DNA from 4 places in the Pseudomonas reactans genome. Region 1 is predicted to be linked to each of the others. Evidence: riboswitches for the same ligand, from Rfam matches in the RefSeq annotation. Region 1 holds a riboswitch; each other region holds the start of a gene.
What was found. A riboswitch is a leader RNA that binds a small molecule or an ion and turns the genes downstream of it on or off. The one in region 1 is predicted to bind cobalamin.
Positions count from the first base shown of each region.

Region 2: linked by a shared signal. The riboswitch ahead of HX793_RS11540 (ABC transporter substrate-binding protein) and the one ahead of HX793_RS27780 (CbtB domain-containing protein) in region 1 are both predicted to bind cobalamin.
Region 3: linked by a shared signal. The riboswitch ahead of HX793_RS14620 (TonB-dependent receptor plug domain-containing protein) and the one ahead of HX793_RS27780 (CbtB domain-containing protein) in region 1 are both predicted to bind cobalamin.
Region 4: linked by a shared signal. The riboswitch ahead of cobO (cob(I)yrinic acid a,c-diamide adenosyltransferase) and the one ahead of HX793_RS27780 (CbtB domain-containing protein) in region 1 are both predicted to bind cobalamin.

Region 1 covers NZ_JACAQP010000041.1:284-4,589, reverse strand. Annotated here, with positions in the region: gene cobW (cobalamin biosynthesis protein CobW) at 1-7, opposite strand, end outside; cobalamin riboswitch at 101-300, opposite strand; gene HX793_RS27785 (hypothetical protein) at 566-1,243, shown strand; cobalamin riboswitch at 1,321-1,528, shown strand; gene HX793_RS27780 (CbtB domain-containing protein) at 1,625-1,813, shown strand; gene HX793_RS27775 (CbtA family protein) at 1,825-2,529, shown strand; gene HX793_RS27770 (cobalamin biosynthesis protein) at 2,526-2,918, shown strand; gene cobM (precorrin-4 C(11)-methyltransferase) at 2,988-3,734, shown strand; gene nfuA (Fe-S biogenesis protein NfuA) at 3,800-4,306, opposite strand, start outside.
Region 2 covers NZ_JACAQP010000008.1:78,595-82,900, forward strand. Annotated here, with positions in the region: gene HX793_RS11530 (ABC transporter ATP-binding protein) at 1-548, opposite strand, end outside; gene HX793_RS11535 (FecCD family ABC transporter permease) at 545-1,549, opposite strand; gene HX793_RS11540 (ABC transporter substrate-binding protein) at 1,546-2,556, opposite strand; cobalamin riboswitch at 2,659-2,853, opposite strand; gene HX793_RS11545 (hypothetical protein) at 2,957-3,400, shown strand; gene HX793_RS11550 (DNA/RNA non-specific endonuclease) at 3,903-4,306, opposite strand, start outside.
Region 3 covers NZ_JACAQP010000011.1:138,813-143,118, reverse strand. Annotated here, with positions in the region: gene HX793_RS14625 ((2Fe-2S) ferredoxin domain-containing protein) at 1-52, opposite strand, end outside; gene HX793_RS14620 (TonB-dependent receptor plug domain-containing protein) at 52-1,980, opposite strand; cobalamin riboswitch at 2,072-2,276, opposite strand; gene HX793_RS14615 (carboxymuconolactone decarboxylase family protein) at 2,391-2,786, shown strand; gene HX793_RS14610 (PP2C family protein-serine/threonine phosphatase) at 2,792-3,607, opposite strand; gene HX793_RS14605 (serine/threonine-protein kinase) at 3,604-4,306, opposite strand, start outside.
Region 4 covers NZ_JACAQP010000015.1:60,115-64,420, reverse strand. Annotated here, with positions in the region: gene hda (DnaA regulatory inactivator Hda) at 1-335, shown strand, start outside; gene HX793_RS18195 (C40 family peptidase) at 549-1,178, shown strand; gene HX793_RS18190 (C40 family peptidase) at 1,323-1,859, shown strand; cobalamin riboswitch at 1,957-2,207, shown strand; gene cobO (cob(I)yrinic acid a,c-diamide adenosyltransferase) at 2,288-2,899, shown strand; gene HX793_RS18180 (cobyrinic acid a,c-diamide synthase CobB) at 2,896-4,227, shown strand; gene bluB (5,6-dimethylbenzimidazole synthase) at 4,224-4,306, shown strand, end outside.

The DNA.
Region 1 (4,306 bases):
TTTTCATCGGATGCCCTTGGGGGCGGGCATACGGGACGATAGGCCCTGCGACGGTGCGCAGCAGCGGATTTCGTCACCGGATCACCCCGCCCGGTTGAAGTAGAAAATCGGTTGCGAGGCAGGTCTCCTGGCTTGGGGCTTGCGGGTCTTGCGACCGGCGCTGGCTGCGCCTTCCCGCCTTTCGGCAGTGGCGTGGCAGTCAGCTGAACCCTTTACAGTTGCGGGGGCAGCCGCGGCTTGGACCGCGTTCCCTTCTTAGCTTCGGCCTGGGGCTGAAGAACCTCGAGGGTGCAAGGCTACGCAGTGCAGACAGGATGGTCAATGTCAGTGGGCTTTATGGAAGAATCAACAAGCGCACTGCCTGCCGACATTGCAGGCCTGATCATATTGACGCGAATACATGACGTATTACTTTGCAAAAACTTATCAACCCTGTTCATGGAACAATTAAACGACTTGCGCCACCTAGGGAGGGCAACACAAACATTCTGTCTAGTTAAGAAGCCATGAACGTGATTTCTCCTAGACGTACGACTATTTAAGACACCACAACTGAGATCAACTCATGTCTACTATCGCCTCTACGCGCACCGACGCCACCCCGCAGCCCGCACAACTGAATGAAACCTCCCTGACTTCAACCTCGCGCCCTCTTGAGTCGTTGAGTGATCAAGCGTTGACGAAAAAAATACTGGAATTGGCCCCTGCACTTGATCCCTGGGGAAACGAATTTTTCACGCTCCATACTGCCGATCGAATGGCAAAAGGCACACAAGAGAACGGCGAACCTGCTACCCAAGAACAAATAGAGACGATGAAGGAGTTTCTGGCACGCCCTGATCTTTATAAACACCTCGACCTCCAGCCCCCTGGTGGCATCGAAGACGGACAAATTAATTTGGACTCAGTTGCCGTAGAAGCGGGAGAGATTTCACAGGTGAGTGACCGCAAGCTGATACAGTTAGCCAAGGATTTTCATACCACTTACGACACCACAGGTAATGGTTATGTCAACTACAACGAACTGAGAAAAGCCGAAGACAGTGACATTCCCGAACTGGCAAAAAAAGTTGCCCGAGAGTTACTCGCACGTCCAGAACTTCTTAAGCAATTGGATATTGGTGTCGGCTTCCTCGGGTTCGCAGGCAAGGATGATGAACGCTATGACGTCACCAACCTCGACTATATGATTAAAAACAGTTCCAAGCGGGTTAATTACCCATTCAGGAGTAAAACTGTCTGACCTCCTGGAAGGACGAGGCATACAATACTTGACTCATTGACCTCATGTATTTGACGCGCATTACTCGTCCATGTTTTCCTACACGTCTTGTTTCGGGTGCCCTTCACAGGGTGAAACGGGAAACCGGTGCGTCATAGCGATATGACCAGTCCGGTGCTGCCCCCGCAACGGTAAGCGAGCGAAGTGTCACAGCCACTGTGCAATTGCATGGGAAGGCGATGCTTTCAGGGCTCCTCCAAGAGCCCCCTCGCAAGCCCGGAGACCGGCCCGAAAAATTCAGATAACAAACCCGCGGTGGGCGGGCGCTGTTCAAACCCTGCGTGCCCGGCTCGCGGGGTTTTCATGCGCTCGTTTCACCCTGACACCTGAAAGGGACGCGCCATGTCGATCATCAGCAGCACCTCGCACTCCGCCAGCAGCACCTCCACCCTGAGTCAACGCCTGACCGCCGCCATCGGCGCGTCGATCCTCGGCGCGTGCCTGGTGTATTTCGCCGGTTTCTCGCACATCGAGGCCGTACACAACGCTGCCCACGACACCCGCCACAGCGCCGCGTTCCCGTGCCACTGAGACCTGCCGACATGATCAAGCGTATCGCGCAAACCGCAGGTTTCACCGGCCTGTTGGCCGCCCTGCTGCTGACTCTGCTGCAAAGCTTTTGGGTCGCCCCGCTGATTCTGCAGGCGGAAACCTTTGAAAAAGCCCCGGCCGCCACCGAAATGGCCCACGAGCACGCCGAAGGTGCTGCCGCCCACACCCATGACGCCGAAGCCTGGGAGCCGGAGGACGGCTGGCAGCGCGTGTTGTCCACCACGGGCGGTAACCTGGTGGTCGCCGTCGGTTTTGCGCTGATGCTGGCCGGTCTCTACACGCTGCGCGCGCCAACCCGCACCGCCCAAGGCCTGCTGTGGGGCTTGGCCGGTTACGCAACCTTCGTACTGGCACCGACGATGGGCCTGCCGCCTGAGCTGCCGGGCACTGCTGCCGCCGACCTGGCGCTGCGTCAGACCTGGTGGATAGGCACCGCAGCGTCTACCGCTGCCGGCATCGCCTTGATCGTGTTTGGTCGCAACTGGCTGCTGAAAGTGCTGGGCGTGGCGATCCTCGCCGTACCGCACGTGATCGGCGCGCCGCAACCGGAAGTGCATTCGATGCTGGCCCCGGAGGCTTTGGAGGCACAGTTCAAGATCGCTTCGCAGTTGACCAATGTCGCCTTCTGGCTGGCCCTGGGCCTGATCAGCGCGTGGCTGTTCCGCCGCAACCGTGACGACCAATACTCGGCATGACCCTGGTGGTCGGCCTGGGATGCCAGCGGGGCTGTGATGTTCAGACCTTGCTGGCGCTGTTTGATGCCGCCCTCGCCGAGGGCGGTATTGAACGCCACTGGATTGCTGCGCTGGCCAGTATCGATCACAAACAGAATGAACCGGGATTACTGGCACTGGCGCAGACGCTGAACCTGCCATTGCAGTGTTTCAGCGCTGAACAATTGGCGGTATTTGAACACCGCCTGAGCCATAAATCCGATATCGCTTTTGCCCATACCGGCTGCTATGGCATCGCCGAAAGCGCCGCGCTGGCCCTTGCCGAACGCCTCACAGGCAGCCCTCCGCGCCTGCTGATTACCCGCAAAAAAACCGCCCAGGCCACTTTTGCATTGGCTTGCGCCGACTAAAATCCCGATAATCGCCCTCCCCGATCATGAGCAACATTCATGCTCGCCCGCTTTTCGACAGGAACCACCATGACCGTCTACTTCATCGGCGCAGGTCCCGGCGACCCGGAACTGATCACCGTCAAAGGCCAACGGCTGATCCGCAGCTGCCCGGTGATCATCTATGCAGGCTCATTGGTCCCCACGGCAGTTTTGGAAGGTCATTCGGCAGAAACGCTAGTCAACAGCGCCGAATTGCACCTGGAGCAGATCATCGATCTGATCAGGACAGCTCACGCGAAAGGCCAGGATGTGGCGCGCGTCCATTCTGGCGATCCAAGCTTGTATGGCGCCATCGGCGAACAGATCCGCCACCTGCGGGAGTTGGGCATCCCCTTCCAGATCATTCCCGGCGTCACCGCCGTGGCCGCCTGCGCAGCCTTGCTGGAAACCGAGCTGACCCTGCCAGACATCGCCCAGAGCGTGATCCTGACCCGCTACGCCGATAAAACCAGCATGCCCGCCGGCGAGGATTTCGACAGCCTGGCCCGGCATGGCACCACCATGGCGATTCACCTGGGGGTCAATCACTTGGAAAAGATCGTCGCTGAACTGCTGCCGCACTACGGCGCGGACTGCCCGATTGCTGTGGTGCACCGGGCGACCTGGCCGGATCAGGATTGGGCGATGGGCACCTTGAGTGATATTGCCGAGAAAGTGGCGGCCAAGGGCTTTCGGCGCACTGCATTGATTGTGGTGGGCCGAGTGTTGGCCAGTGACAGCTTCAGCGAATCGTCGCTGTATCGCGCGGGCCATGCCCATCTTTACCGCCCCTGAAACCCGGGCATAAAAAAACGGCGCTCACGGGGCGCCGTTTTTTTTGTTCGCAGTGAACGCCTTACTCAGTAGTAGGCGTTTTCTTTCTGCGTGTGGTCGGTCACGTCACGTACACCCTTGAGCTCTGGAATGCGCTCCAGCAGGGTGCGCTCGATGCCTTCGCGTAGGGTCACGTCCGCCTGGCCGCAGCCTTGGCAACCGCCGCCGAACTTCAACACCGCAATGCCATCATCGACCACGTCGATCAGGCTGACCTGGCCGCCGTGGCTGGCCAGGCCTGGGTTGATTTCGGTCTGCAGGTAGTAGTTGATGCGCTCGTTCACCGGGCTGTCGGCGTTGACGTTGGGCACCTTGGCGTTTGGCGCCTTGATGGTCAACTGGCCGCCCATGCGGTCGGTGGCGTAGTCGACCACGGCGTCGTCGAGGAAGGCTTCGCTGAAGGCATCGATGTAGGCGGTGAAGCTTTTCAGCCCCAGGGCGGTGTCTTCAGGTTTCTCTTCACCAGGCTTGCAGTAGGCAATGCAAGTCTCGGCGTATTGGGTGCCGGGCTGGGTGATAAAGACGCGGATGCC
Region 2 (4,306 bases), on a different contig from region 1:
TGCACGCCCTTCAACATGCCAAGCTGATGCTGGATATCCAAATGATTGGTCGGCTCATCCAGCAACAGGATCTGCGGCCGTTGCGCCAACGCACGGGCGATGTGCACGCGTTGGCGTTCACCGCCCGAGAGGCTGCGCCAGGCGCGATGGCTCAGGTGGGTGGCGTCGACGTCGTGCAGCGCCTGATTGACGATGACGTCGTCTTCATTCGACCACGGGCTCAGCGCCGACAACCACGGGGTTCGGCCCAGCGCCACGGCGTCGAACACGCGGATGGCGTCGTCGGTGTCGGCCTGCTGTTCCACCACCGCCAGTTGTTGCGCGATGGCGCGGCGCGACAGCTTGCCCAGGCGCTGGCCGCCCAGCAGCACTTCGCCGGACGCTGGGGTGCGCAGGCCGGCGAGCAACTTGAGCAAGGTGGATTTACCGGAGCCGTTCGGCCCGACGATACCGAGGGTTTCGCCCGGCTGAACGTCCAGATGAATGTCGCTCAGCAATTGCGCCTCGCGCACTTTGAAACCCAATCCTGTGCAGCTCAGCACGGTCATCGCGCATTCCTCCGGCCAATGAGGATCAGCGCAAACACCGGCGCACCGACCAGCGCCGTGACCACACCGACCGGAATCACTTGGCCCTTGATCAAGGTGCGTGACAGCACATCCGCCGCAATCAAGAACAACGCGCCGCCCAACGCACTGGCCGGCAGCAAGCGCGAATGCCCGGTGCCAAGCAACAGGCGCACGGCGTGGGGAATCACCAGCCCCACAAACCCGATGGAGCCGACAATCGACACCATCACCGCCGTCACCAGCGCCGCGCAGCCCACCAGCACGAACTGCACGCGGCGCACCGGAATGCCGAGGGACGCCGCCGAGTCGCTGCCGAAGGTAAACGCATCCAGCGCCCGACGGTGCCACAGGCACACCGCCAAGCCTGCAACCGCCACCGGCACCGCCAGCCACACCGAAGGCCAGCGCACGCCACTGAGGTTACCGAGTAGCCAGAACATGATGCCGCGCGCCTGTTCGGAACTGGCGGATTTGGTGATCAGGAACGCGGTGAGCGCATTGAACAATTGCGAGCCGGCAATGCCCGCCAGGATGATCTGGCCGGTGCCACTAACCGAACCGCTGGCGCGGGCGAGCAGGATCACCAGCGCAAACGCGGCCATGGCGCCGACAAACGCGCCCGCCGACAACGAGATCAAACCGCCGCCCACACCGATCAACGCCACCAGCACCGCGCCGGTCGAGGCGCCGGCGCTGATGCCCAGCAGGTACGGATCGGCCAGCGGGTTGCGCAACAGCGATTGCAGGATCACGCCGCACGTCGCCAGCCCGGCGCCGCACGCAGCGGCGACCAGGGCGCGGGTGAGGCGGTAGTTCCACACCACGCCTTCGTCGATAGGGTCGAGCACGTAGCCAGCCGCCCACAGTTTGTTGGCGAGGACTTGGAGTACCACCTGCGGCGAGATGGCGGTTTCGCCGATGGCCACGCCCGCGAGTACGGCGGCTAATAGCAGGGCCAGGGCGAGTAGGGTGCGTATCATTTGGTTAGATCGTAGCCGTCGATGGCCGTGGCCAGTTGTTCAAGGCCGTCGAACGTGCGGATGCTGGCCTGCAGCGCCAGGGCGTCGAGGATGATGATGCGGTTGTTTTTCACCGCGTCCATGTTGCGGGTGACCGGGTCGCTGCGCAGGAAGGCCAGTTTCTTTTCATGATCGTCGGCAGGGTAGCGGCGGCGGTCCATGCGCGCGATCACCAGCACGGTCGGGTTGGCCTTGGCGAGGGTTTCCCAGCCGACGGCGGGCCACTCTTCGTCGGACTGCACGACATTATGCAAACCGAGGGTTTCCAGCATGAACTCCGGAATGCCCTTGTGGCCGGCCACATAAGGGTCACTGGCCATCTCGGAACTGGAGAACCACACCAAGGCGCTGGCTTGCTTGAGGCCCTTGCTCTGCACGGTGGCGACGGATTTGGCCAGGCGCGCCTTGAGTTCTTCGTTCAGTTGTTGGCCGCGTGCCTGCACGTCGAAGATCTCGGCGAGTTGGCTGATGCTTTTATAGATCGTCTCGATGCGAAACGGCTCCAGCCGCGTGCCGTCGGCGCCGACCAGGTTGTCCTTGCCTTCGCAGTCGGAGGGCAGCAGGTAGGTGGGAATCTTCAGTTCATGGAATTGCTCGCGGGTGCCGACCACGCCTTGCGGCCCGACCACCCATTCCAGCTCGGCGGCCACCAGTTGCGGGCGCTTGGCGATCACGGCCTCAAAACTTGGCTCATTGTTGGCCAGGCGCTCGATGGTGTCGTTCTGCGCTTTGTACTGTGGCAGTACGCTGTTGAACCACAGCGAGGTGCCGACCACTTTATTGCCCACGCCCAGGGCGTAGAGCATCTCGGTGGCGGCCTGGCCGATGGTCACGCTGCGGGCCGGGGCTTGCTGGAAGGTTAGGGTGCTGCCGCAGTTTTCCACGGTCAGCGGGTAGTGGGTGGGTGCGGCTTGGGCCAGGGCACAGAAGCCCAGACCGGTAAGCAGGGCGGTAACGCGTGGCAGCATGGGGCTATCTCCGAGTGAAGCGTGCGTGCCATTCGGAAATACACCCTCGAGCGCTGTGGTAGCGACAGGCAAGAATGTCCTTCCCGGACACCCCGCCGGTTAGTAGTTGAGCTCGAGCCGGCAGGTCTCCTGACTGATGCGTCGTCGCCCGGCTCCGGCCTTCCCGGACAAGGTCCAGTGGCATCAAGGAGCAGGCTCAGCACCTACAGTTGCGGGGGCAGTTCCGATTGGCGCGGGTGTGCCGCGCTTCGGATTCCCTATTAGTCCCGTTTGGGAACCGGCGCGGTATGGTAGTCGATCACGCGGTTGAACGGGAGGGCGTGAAGTCAACGGTAGCTCTCTGGCGGTCAGGCTCCTATGATGCTCAGCCCATGGATCGCTTTATCACAAGGAATACACCGTGAAATCATTTGTCGCGCTCGTCCTTATCGCCACCCTGGCCGGTTGTGCCACTCAGGGTAAATCTGAACAGCAGATTCTCGACGAGGCCTCCACCGCCTATGTCAAGTCGATGCCCGCCGACTCAGACAAACTGCGCTTGCACACGATGAGCATCCCTAAAAGCGGTATGTTCGGCGACACCCTGGCGATTTCCCTGGCCGGCGACCAAAACGCTGCCAGCCTCAGGGGCGAATTGCTGAATACCAAGCGCTTGGGCGACGTGTTCTTTTTGATCATGGGGGCCGGCACGCCGGTTGATGTTGCCGTGATCGGCAAAGCCGTCGAAGGGCAGGATTTGAAGGGCCTGCAGATTTACTACTCGGGCACCGACGCACAGAAAGACCTGGTGCGTGCGGCGGTCGAGAAGTCGCAGGCGCAGTTTCATTACATCAGTGCGCAGTGAGGGGGCGGCCAAAGGGCGCAAGTATCCACACCTCGCTGGGTACGGCGCTGGCGGCTTGACGGTCGGCCGCAATCTTACTGTTACTCCTGCGATTCAGAATGTGGGAGCTGGCTTGCCTGCGAAGGCGGCCTGACAGCTGGCCTGGATGTTGGATCAGACCGGGTACATATCCGTTATTTAGGTAATGGCGGCTATGGGTTCCGCTCTTACAGCGGGTCACTTTTTGAAGAGCGCAAAAAGTAACCAAAAACGCTTCGCCCCAACACTCGGCACCTCGCCTAGGCTCGGTGTGCCCGATCGCAGGCTTGAATCCGTGGGCCGCCGCGATGGGCCATCCTTGGCCCAGCGCGGCTAACCCGGCGTCCTGCCGGGTTACCCACGGATTCAAGCCTGCGTTCGGCCAGCGTGTTTGACGGGGCGCCTGAGATCAAAAGCCAGATCAAGAGCGGCTCGCTTCGCATCGTGGTTGGCGTGTGACGCAGTTCAACATGTGAAGCGTCGGTCAGAGACGAATGTCTTCAGGCCCCTGTATCAGCGCTTCAATCCGCGTGCCGGTGGCGCGCTCTTCGTTGCTGAAGCCGTCGTAGTCGGCCAGGTTGCCGAAGCGCAGACCGGTCAGGCGCTCGATCTGGATCACGCTGCGCTGGTAGGTCCTGAGCTGGCCGAACACCAGGTCGAGTTGGCCCAGTTCGCGGCTCTGGTCAATCATGTAGGCACTCGCGCTAGGCTTGCCGTTGTCGCTGAGGTAGGCGACCACTTTCCAGAACGCCTTGGGAATCTGCACGCCTCGGTACACCCGGTCGTCGTCGGCGAATACCGGGCCGGTGAACACCGTGGCGCGGGCTTTCCAGCGTTGGGTGTTGTCGAGGATGTAGTCTTCGAGTTCCAGCCAGGTCTTCTGGTTGA
Region 3 (4,306 bases), on a different contig from region 1:
GGGACCAGTCGGGATGGAAGTCCACCCCGTCGATTTTGGTGATCTCAGTCATCAGAAGCGATACGTGTAACGCACCTCCGATGTGAATGGGCGGCCGAGGTTGTCGACGTTGCTGGCGCGGCTGGTGACGTAGTCGCGGTCGAACAGGTTTTCCACCAGCAGGCTCAGGCGGTGCTGGTGGGCGTTGTCGAGGTAGCGATAGGCATCGGCGTCCACCACGGAGTAGTGGCCGTATTCGACATTTTTTGAGCTGGTGATGTCGCGGATATAGCGGATCGCAGTACCTGCGCCCCATAAGCGGTTTTCCGATTCGAAACCGATACGTGAACGGGCAAAGAAGCTCGGGATATCGTTGATGGTAACCCCCGTGCGCGATTCGGTGAGGTTGCGCGTCATGTCGGCTTGCAGGCTCCACTGGTCGTTGAGCGCGAGCTTGGCGTCGGCCTCGAAGCCGCGCATCTGGATCTGGCCCTGGCCGTTGACCCACTGCACATCGTCGAGCGTGATCAGGTCGGTGATCTTGCGTTTGAACAGCGTGACGCTGGCGCTGAAGTCACCTTCGCCCAGTAGCCCCTTGTAGTCGATCCCCAGTTCGGCGTTGCGGCTTTTCTCCGGCTTGAGATTGCGGTTGCCGATTTCGTCGCCTGGCTCGTTGACGAACAACTGCTCGGCGTTGGGCAGTTTGTAGGCCGTACCGTATTGGCCGCGCAGGGCCCAGTGGTCGTTGAGATCGTAGAGCGAGGTGAGCATGCCGACAGTGGCACTGTCACCGCCGCTCATGGCTTCATGCCGCACGCCCACGCTGGGGTGCCAGTTGGGCAATGCGTCGATCTGCGGTCGCAGTTGCGTATAAAGCGCGTGGGCCTGGGCCTTGTTGTCGTCGATCACCAGTACATCGTCCTGGCCCTTGAACCACTGGTTGTCGCTGCCTACCACCAGCACATGGCCGCCTGGCAACTCGGCCTTGCCCTCGGCTTGTACGCCCCAATCGGTAAAGCCCCAGTAGTCATTGTGATTGCGCACATTACGGCCGCCATTCGCGGTGTTATCGATCCGCGTGTAGCGTGTGTCCCAGTCGTTGATATGGCCCTTGATGAAATAACTCAGGCGCTCGTTGATCGCCTGTTCGAAAGTGGCCGTGGCGATCTGTTGCACGCGGTCGTTGGTGGTCTTGTAGTTGTTCACCGGCCGCGCGAAATCAAGGTTGGCATCGGCATATTGGTAGAACAGTTCCAGGCGCGAGTCGTCGCCAAACGACTGGATGGCCTTGGTGCCGAAGGTGGTCACTTCGTACGAGCGCTTTTTGTCGCTGACGCGGCCGCTGTAGTCGCTGTTGCGAAACGGCTGGTAGCCCTCGGAGGCGTTGCGGCTGACATACGCCAGCAGGCCGAGGTCGCCCCAGCCGTTGGCGAAGATCTTCTCGACCCGTGCATCGCCGGTGGTGCCGCCGAAGGTATCGACTCCCAGGTTGACTTCACCGGACGCCTCGCGTGTCTGCGGGCTGCGCGTGACGATGTTGATGACCCCCGACACCGCCTGGGTGCCGAACAACAGGCTCTGGCCGCCCTTGAGCACTTCGATGCGCTCGATAGCGTTGGCCGGCAGCGTATCGAGGTACAGGCCGCCATACAGGCGGTTGTTCAGGCGCACGCCGTCGAGCAGGATCAACGTGTCATCGTTGCGCCCGCCCAGCAGGGAATAAGTGCCGTAGTCGAACGGGCCGTTTTTCGGCGCCACGTAGAGGCCGGGGATGAACATCTGCATCACCCGCGTCACGTCGGCGGCGGGGCCGGCGCGTTCGATCTGTTCGCGGGTGACGATCTCCACTTTGCTGCCGTACTGGGCCATGGCGGCGACGGTGGTGGATTCCACGGAAGGAGCGGAGACAATCTGCTGGTTGAGCACCAGGGTATTGTCGTCGGCCAGCAACAGGGGGCTGAACAGCGAGCCGAACAAAGGGATCAGGGAACGTCGAATCATAGTCTTCTCGAAAGTATCTTCGCAGAAGCACGCAGGAGAAGGCATCGCGCACACGCCGATACCGGCCCATGCCCGCCCACCGCAGGAGTTTGCCTAACAGAAATTCCAGGCCGGTCTCCGGGCTCTCGCGTATGGAGCCCTTCACCTTCCCATGGCGCGCAGGCCACAGTGGTGTGTCGAAGGGGTCACGCGAATACCGTTGCGGGGGCAGCACCGGACTGGCTCAAAAGAGCGTACCGGTTTCCCGTTTCACCCCAAGCACGGCGGCAGGGGGCACCTGAAACAGGCCGGCATCTGAACATTCGCATGACCGTTCGTCAACTCCGTCATCCAGGATTCTCAGGCTTCACTTGCCAGCAATGGCGGCGGCGCGGTATTCCAGAACACTCTCCATCCGCGTTGGACATCCCATGACTCAACACCTCACCGAATACGCCGATGCCAGCCCCGAAGTGCGGGCGGTCTATGACGACATCATGCGCACACGCCAGGTCGATCAGGTCAACAACTTCTGGAAATGCCTGGCCGCCCATCCGCCGACCCTGCGTCGAACCTGGGAAAGTCTCAAGGAAATCATGGCACCGGGGGCATTGGACCCACTGACCAAGGAGCTGCTCTATGTGGCTGTCAGCGTGACCAATAATTGCCCGTACTGCATTGCGTCCCACACGGCGGCGGCGCGCAAGGCGGGGATGACCGACGAGATGTTCGGCGAGTTGCAGGCGGTGGTCGGCATGGCCAACGAAACCAACCGCCTGGCCACCGGCTACCGCGTGCCGGTGGACGAGGCGTTCAAGCTGCCATAGACGATTCAGCCGTCGAACCAGGCGAGCAGCACGGTGACATTGTCGCGCCCTGCGTATTCGCGGGTGAGGTGGATCAGCTGTTGGCAGGCTGTGTCCAGCGTGTCGCGGCCCGCAGCGGCCAGCACCTGGGCCATTTCCTGGTGCGGGACGCAACCGTGCAGGCCGTCACTGCACAACATCAGCAGGTCGTTGGGCAGCACGGGTTGCACGCGTACTTGCGGTTCTACCCGTGGTCCCGGGCCGATCGCTTGCAACAGCAGGTTGCGTGCCGGCAAGCGGTCGACTTTGCCGGCCTCAAGGGCTTGTTGATACCAGGTCTGGTCGCGGGTCAGCAGGCTCAACTCACCGTCGCGGTAGCGGTACAAACGACTGTCGCCTACGTGGAACAGCAACAGTGGCCCATCGGCATGCGGGCGCCATGCTCCCGTGAGGGTGGTGCCCATGCCGCTGCCTTCGCTCATCTGCCGTGCCACGTTTTGCTGGTAGACGCACTGGTTCACCTGGTCGATGGCGTTGTGCAGGCGGCTGGCAGCTTGCATGTCCGGGTCCGACCAGGTGGCGTCCGGGTCGCTGTCGTCGTTCAGTGGGTCGACACGGTCGGCGTTGAGCGCCTGGCGCAAACCAATCAAGGCTTCGGCACTCGCCAGGGCGCCGGCTTCATGGCCGCCCATGCCGTCAGCCACGGCAAACAACCTGAGGCTGGGCTCCACCAGAAAGTTATCTTCGTTGCTCTGGCGTACCGTGCCGACATCGCTGGCCCCATAGGCGACCGCGCAGGCCAGACGATGGGGCCCGCAGGCGCTGAGGGGGGAGTCGGTCATGGCAGGGGCTCGAAGCTGTTGAGGAACGCCAGGCGCTGGGCCTCGCTCTCGATAGACTCGGCCAACCGTTGCACAAAGGGTTGGCGCAATGAAGTTGCACGCAAGGCGCGACTGACCACGATACGGGCGATGGGACCGATCAGCACCGCCAGGCGGCGTTCGGCCATGTGCGCGAAGTCGGGGTCGACTGGCGCAGGGATCACCTCGGTGCTCGGGACAATCGCGGTGGGTTCAGTCACGACCTCGGGCGCAGCAGTCGGCGGGTTGAGGCGCTGGAACAGCGACTGGCTGGCGCTGGCGAACTGCTCACGGCCGCGCTCCGACGGAATATGCGGCAACAATGCGGCGCAGATGCCCTCAAAATCATCGGCGCCATTGAGGCTCTTGCGTACCAGAAAGCGCGCAAGCGGACCAATCTGATGGGACAGCAGCGACTCCAGCTCAGGCATCACGGCCAGCTTCCAGGGTGTGAGGGTTTCCACGGCTTCGGTCGCCAACGCTGTCACGCCGCTGCTCAAGGGTTGGTTGGGGCGCATCAGCACGGTGCGATCATCGTCGATATCGGCGCTGATCCAACTGCCGGTGGTGGTGCCGAGCAGCGCTTCAAGGTCATCCAGAAAGGCGTGCGCCGAGGGATAGCGGTCGGCCGGGCGCTTGGCCAGGGCGCGGACGATCACGCTGTCCAACGCCGGGTCGAGG
Region 4 (4,306 bases), on a different contig from region 1:
ATCGCTTGCGTGACAGCGGTCGGCGCCTGCTGATTGCCGCGTCCACCTCGCCGCGCGAGTTACCGATCAAGCTGGCCGACCTCAAGTCGCGAATGACCCTGGCGCTGATTTTCCAGATGCGCCCGCTGTCCGACGAAGACAAATTGCGTGCCTTGCAATTGCGTGCATCGCGTCGCGGCCTGCACCTCACCGACGAAGTGGGGCATTTTATTCTCACTCGCGGCACGCGCAGCATGAGCGCGTTGTTCGACCTGCTTGAACAGCTCGATCAGGCTTCCTTGCAGGCCCAACGCAAGCTGACGATTCCCTTCTTGAAAGAAACCTTGGGTTGGTAGTCAGCCCGCTGTTTTCGCGGCTTTCGGCAGATTCCAGGCGCCAGAAAACCTGCGTTTGAGCCGGTTTGGCTACGCAAAAGGCAGATATAGGGTGTTAAGGGCTTAGATGTCATAGTCCAAACAAGAAGTCACATAGATCACGATTGAATTTGCAAATCGATGTGATAGAGGGCATAGTCTCGTCTTCTTTACATATCAGCCACGGTCGTGCCCATGCTAAATCGCTTCGCACCCCTCGTGCCTCTCGCACTCGTTACCCTGTTGTTTGGTTGCGCCTCCCACCCTCAACAGGTGGCAGAACAGCAAAAACCACAGGTTCAAAATCAGGCAAAATTCGTTGCTGCACAGTCTGCTTCTGTTTATGAAGAAGAGCTGGCAACGGAAAAAGAACTGGCCAATTTCTCCGGTAGCAAGCCTTACCAGCTTCCTGTTCTGGCCGACAGCATTCTCGAACGCGGCATGTCCCTGATCGGTACCCGTTACCGTTTCGGCGGCACCTCTGAAGCCGGTTTCGACTGCAGCGGCTTCATCGGCTACCTGTTTCGCGAAGAAGCGGGTATGAACCTGCCTCGCTCCACCCGCGAAATGATCAACGTGGATGCACCGTTGGTCGCGCGCAACAACCTCAAGCCCGGTGATCTGCTTTTCTTCAGTACAGCGGGCCGCGGCCGTGTAAGCCATGCCGGTATCTACCTGGGCGATAACCAGTTTATCCACTCCAGCAGTCGTCGCAGTGGCGGTGTTCGGGTCGATAACCTGGGTGACAGTTACTGGAGCAAAACCTTCATCGAAGCCAAGCGCGCACTCGCCATGGCCCCGACGACGGTTACCGCTAGCAAGTAAACTTAAAGTGATACTTGAAGTTTGACGTGTAAGCGCTAGAATCCCTGGACATTGTTGTAATCCGTTCGCGCGAGCTTTGCTTGCGCGTTCTGGTTTTCAGCGTTCGGCAGCGAAAGCCGCATCCAGACCAGGATTGTTCTGCCCATGTCGACCTCGGCCCGCCTGATCCTTCTTCTTTGCGTCGCGCTGCTCAGCGCCTGCGCAAGTCGTCCACCGCCCGCGCCTGTAGTGGTTAAGCCCAAGCCGGTGTTCAACTATTCCACCCAGAATTTCTCGCCTGCGGCTGAAGATGTACTCTTCCGCGCGCTGGGCCTGGTCGGCACGCCTTATCGTTGGGGCGGCAACACACCGGACTCCGGGTTTGATTGCAGTGGCCTGATCGGTTTTGTCTTCCGCGACGCTGCTGGCATTTCCCTGCCGCGTACCACCCGTGAGCTGATCGTGATGCGCGCGCAGGATGTCAGCGAGCAGAACCTGCAGACCGGCGACTTGCTGTTCTTCGCCACGGGCGGCGGTTCACAGGTCAGCCACGCGGGGATCTACGTCGGCGAAGGCCGCTTTGTGCATGCACCGCAAACCGGCGGTACAGTGAAGTTGGACACCTTGTCCAAGGCGTATTGGCAGAATGCCTACCTGAGCGCCAAGCGCGTATTGCCGGGGAATCTGGCGCGGAATCCGTAAGAAGCAGCGGCAAGTTTCAAGCTTCAAGCTGCAAGGGGGGTGATGCCTGCCTGCAGCTATCTGCTTGAAGCTTGCAGCTCGCCCCCCAACCTACTACCCTTCGCCGCTTGTTCCAGGTGCTCTGTGACCCATGGGTCGACGGAGTGAAACAGGGAAGCCGGTGAGTGAGCGCACTTGTACACAGTGCCGCCGCGATTCCGGCGCTGCCCCCGCAACGGTAAATGAGTCAAGACGCTGCCTTTTGCCACTGTATCGCTCGCGATATGGGAAGGCGCAGCGTCGGTCTGCGCGTCTATAAAGCGCGCGCCACTCATGAGCCCGGAGACCGGCCTGCAACATCCAACAGCATCACGGTGGGCGATGCTTGGCTGTCTGTTTTTTTCTTTTTCCTGCCCGCCGTTTTTGTCCAGCCCCAACGGAGAGCTGCCATGACCGATTCCCCCGACCGCGACGAACGCCACCTGGCGCGCATGCTGCGCAAAAAAGCCGTGATCGATGAACGCATCGCCAATTCCCCGAACGAGTGCGGCCTGCTGCTGGTGCTGACCGGCAACGGCAAAGGCAAGAGCAGCTCTGCGTTTGGCATGTTGGCCCGGGCCATGGGTCACGGCATGCAGTGCGGTGTGGTGCAGTTCATCAAGGGGCGTAACAGTACCGGTGAAGAGTTGTTCTTCCGCCGTTTCCCCGAGCAAGTGCGCTTTCATGTCATGGGCGAAGGCTTCACCTGGGAAACCCAGGACCGCCAGCGCGACATCGCCGCCGCCGAAGCCGCCTGGGCGGTTTCCCGTGAGCTGCTGCAGGACCCGTCCATCGGCCTGGTCGTACTGGATGAGCTGAACATCGCCCTCAAGCACGGCTACCTCGACCTGGACCAAGTGCTCAGCGACCTGCAAGCCCGCCCGCCGATGCAACACGTGGTGGTCACCGGCCGTGGCGCCAAGCCTGAACTGATCGAAATGGGCGATACCGTCACCGAAATGGGCATGCTCAAGCACGCGTTCCAGGCCGGTATCAAGGCACAGAAGGGCGTCGAACTTTGAATCAGCCCCGTCATTGCCCGGCCGTCTTGATCGCCGCACCGGCGTCCGGCCAGGGCAAAACCACCGTCACCGCCGCACTGGCCCGTTTACATCGCAACCTGGGGCGCAAGGTGCGCGTGTTCAAATGCGGCCCGGATTTCCTCGACCCGATGATCCACGAGCGCGCCAGCGGTGCGCCGGTGTATCAATTGGACATGTGGATGGTGGGTGAGCAGGAAAGTCGCCGGTTGCTGTGGGAAGCGGCGGGGGAGGCGGACCTGATCCTGATCGAAGGCGTGATGGGCCTGTTCGACGGCACGCCATCCAGCGCCGACCTGGCGCGACACTTCGGCGTGCCCGTCTTGGGCGTGATTGACGGCACCGCCATGGCCCAGACCTTCGGCGCGTTGGCCCTGGGTCTGGCGCGTTATCAGCCAGACTTGCCGTTCGCCGGCGTGCTGGCCAACCGCGTCGGCACCCTGCGCCATGCGCAATTGCTTGAGGGCAGCCTCACCGAAGGCCTGCGCTGGTACGGCGCGTTGTCTCGCGAGACCGGTATCGAGCTGCCTAGCCGTCACCTGGGTTTGGTGCAGGCGAGCGAACTGAATGACCTCGATGTACGCCTGGATGCCGCCGCTCAAGCGCTGGGCAGCAGTTGTGAAGTCGCCTTGCCGCCGCCAGTGACCTTTGCTGCACCGGAAGTGATCGAAGCCAAGCCACTGCTCAACGGCGTGCGCATCGCCGTGGCCCGTGACGAAGCCTTCGCGTTCACCTACGGCGCCAGCCTTGACCTGTTGCGGGCAATGGGCGCTGAGCTGAAGTTTTTCTCGCCGATCCACGATCGCCAATTACCGGACGCCGACAGCCTCTACCTGCCCGGTGGTTACCCGGAACTGCACCACCAGGCGCTGTCGGAAAATACCCCGATGCTTGACGCCATCCGCGCTCATCATGCCGCCGGCAAACCGCTGCTCGCTGAATGCGGCGGCATGCTCTACCTGCTGGACTCGCTGACCGATGTCGACGGCACTCGTGCCGAACTGGTCGGCTTGCTGCAAGGCGATGCGGTAATGCAGAAGAAGCTCGCGGCCTTGGCGCTGCAAAATGTCGAATTGCCCGAAGGCACACTGCGCGGCCATACCTATCACCACTCGCTGACCACCACCGAATGGCAGCCGATTGCCCGTGGCCTGAGCCCGAATGGCGGGCGCGGTGCCGAGGCGGTTTATCGGCAGGGGCGGATGACGGCGTCCTACGTACACTTCTATTTCCCCTCGAATCCCCAGGCGGTGGCCGCATTGTTCGCGCCCGATCTTGTAGGAGCCGGCTTGCCGGCGATGAGGCCATGACCGACAACGCCTTTCCCGAGGCCGACCGTCAGGCCGTCTACCGCGCCATCGCCGAACGCCGCGACATGCGCCACTTCAG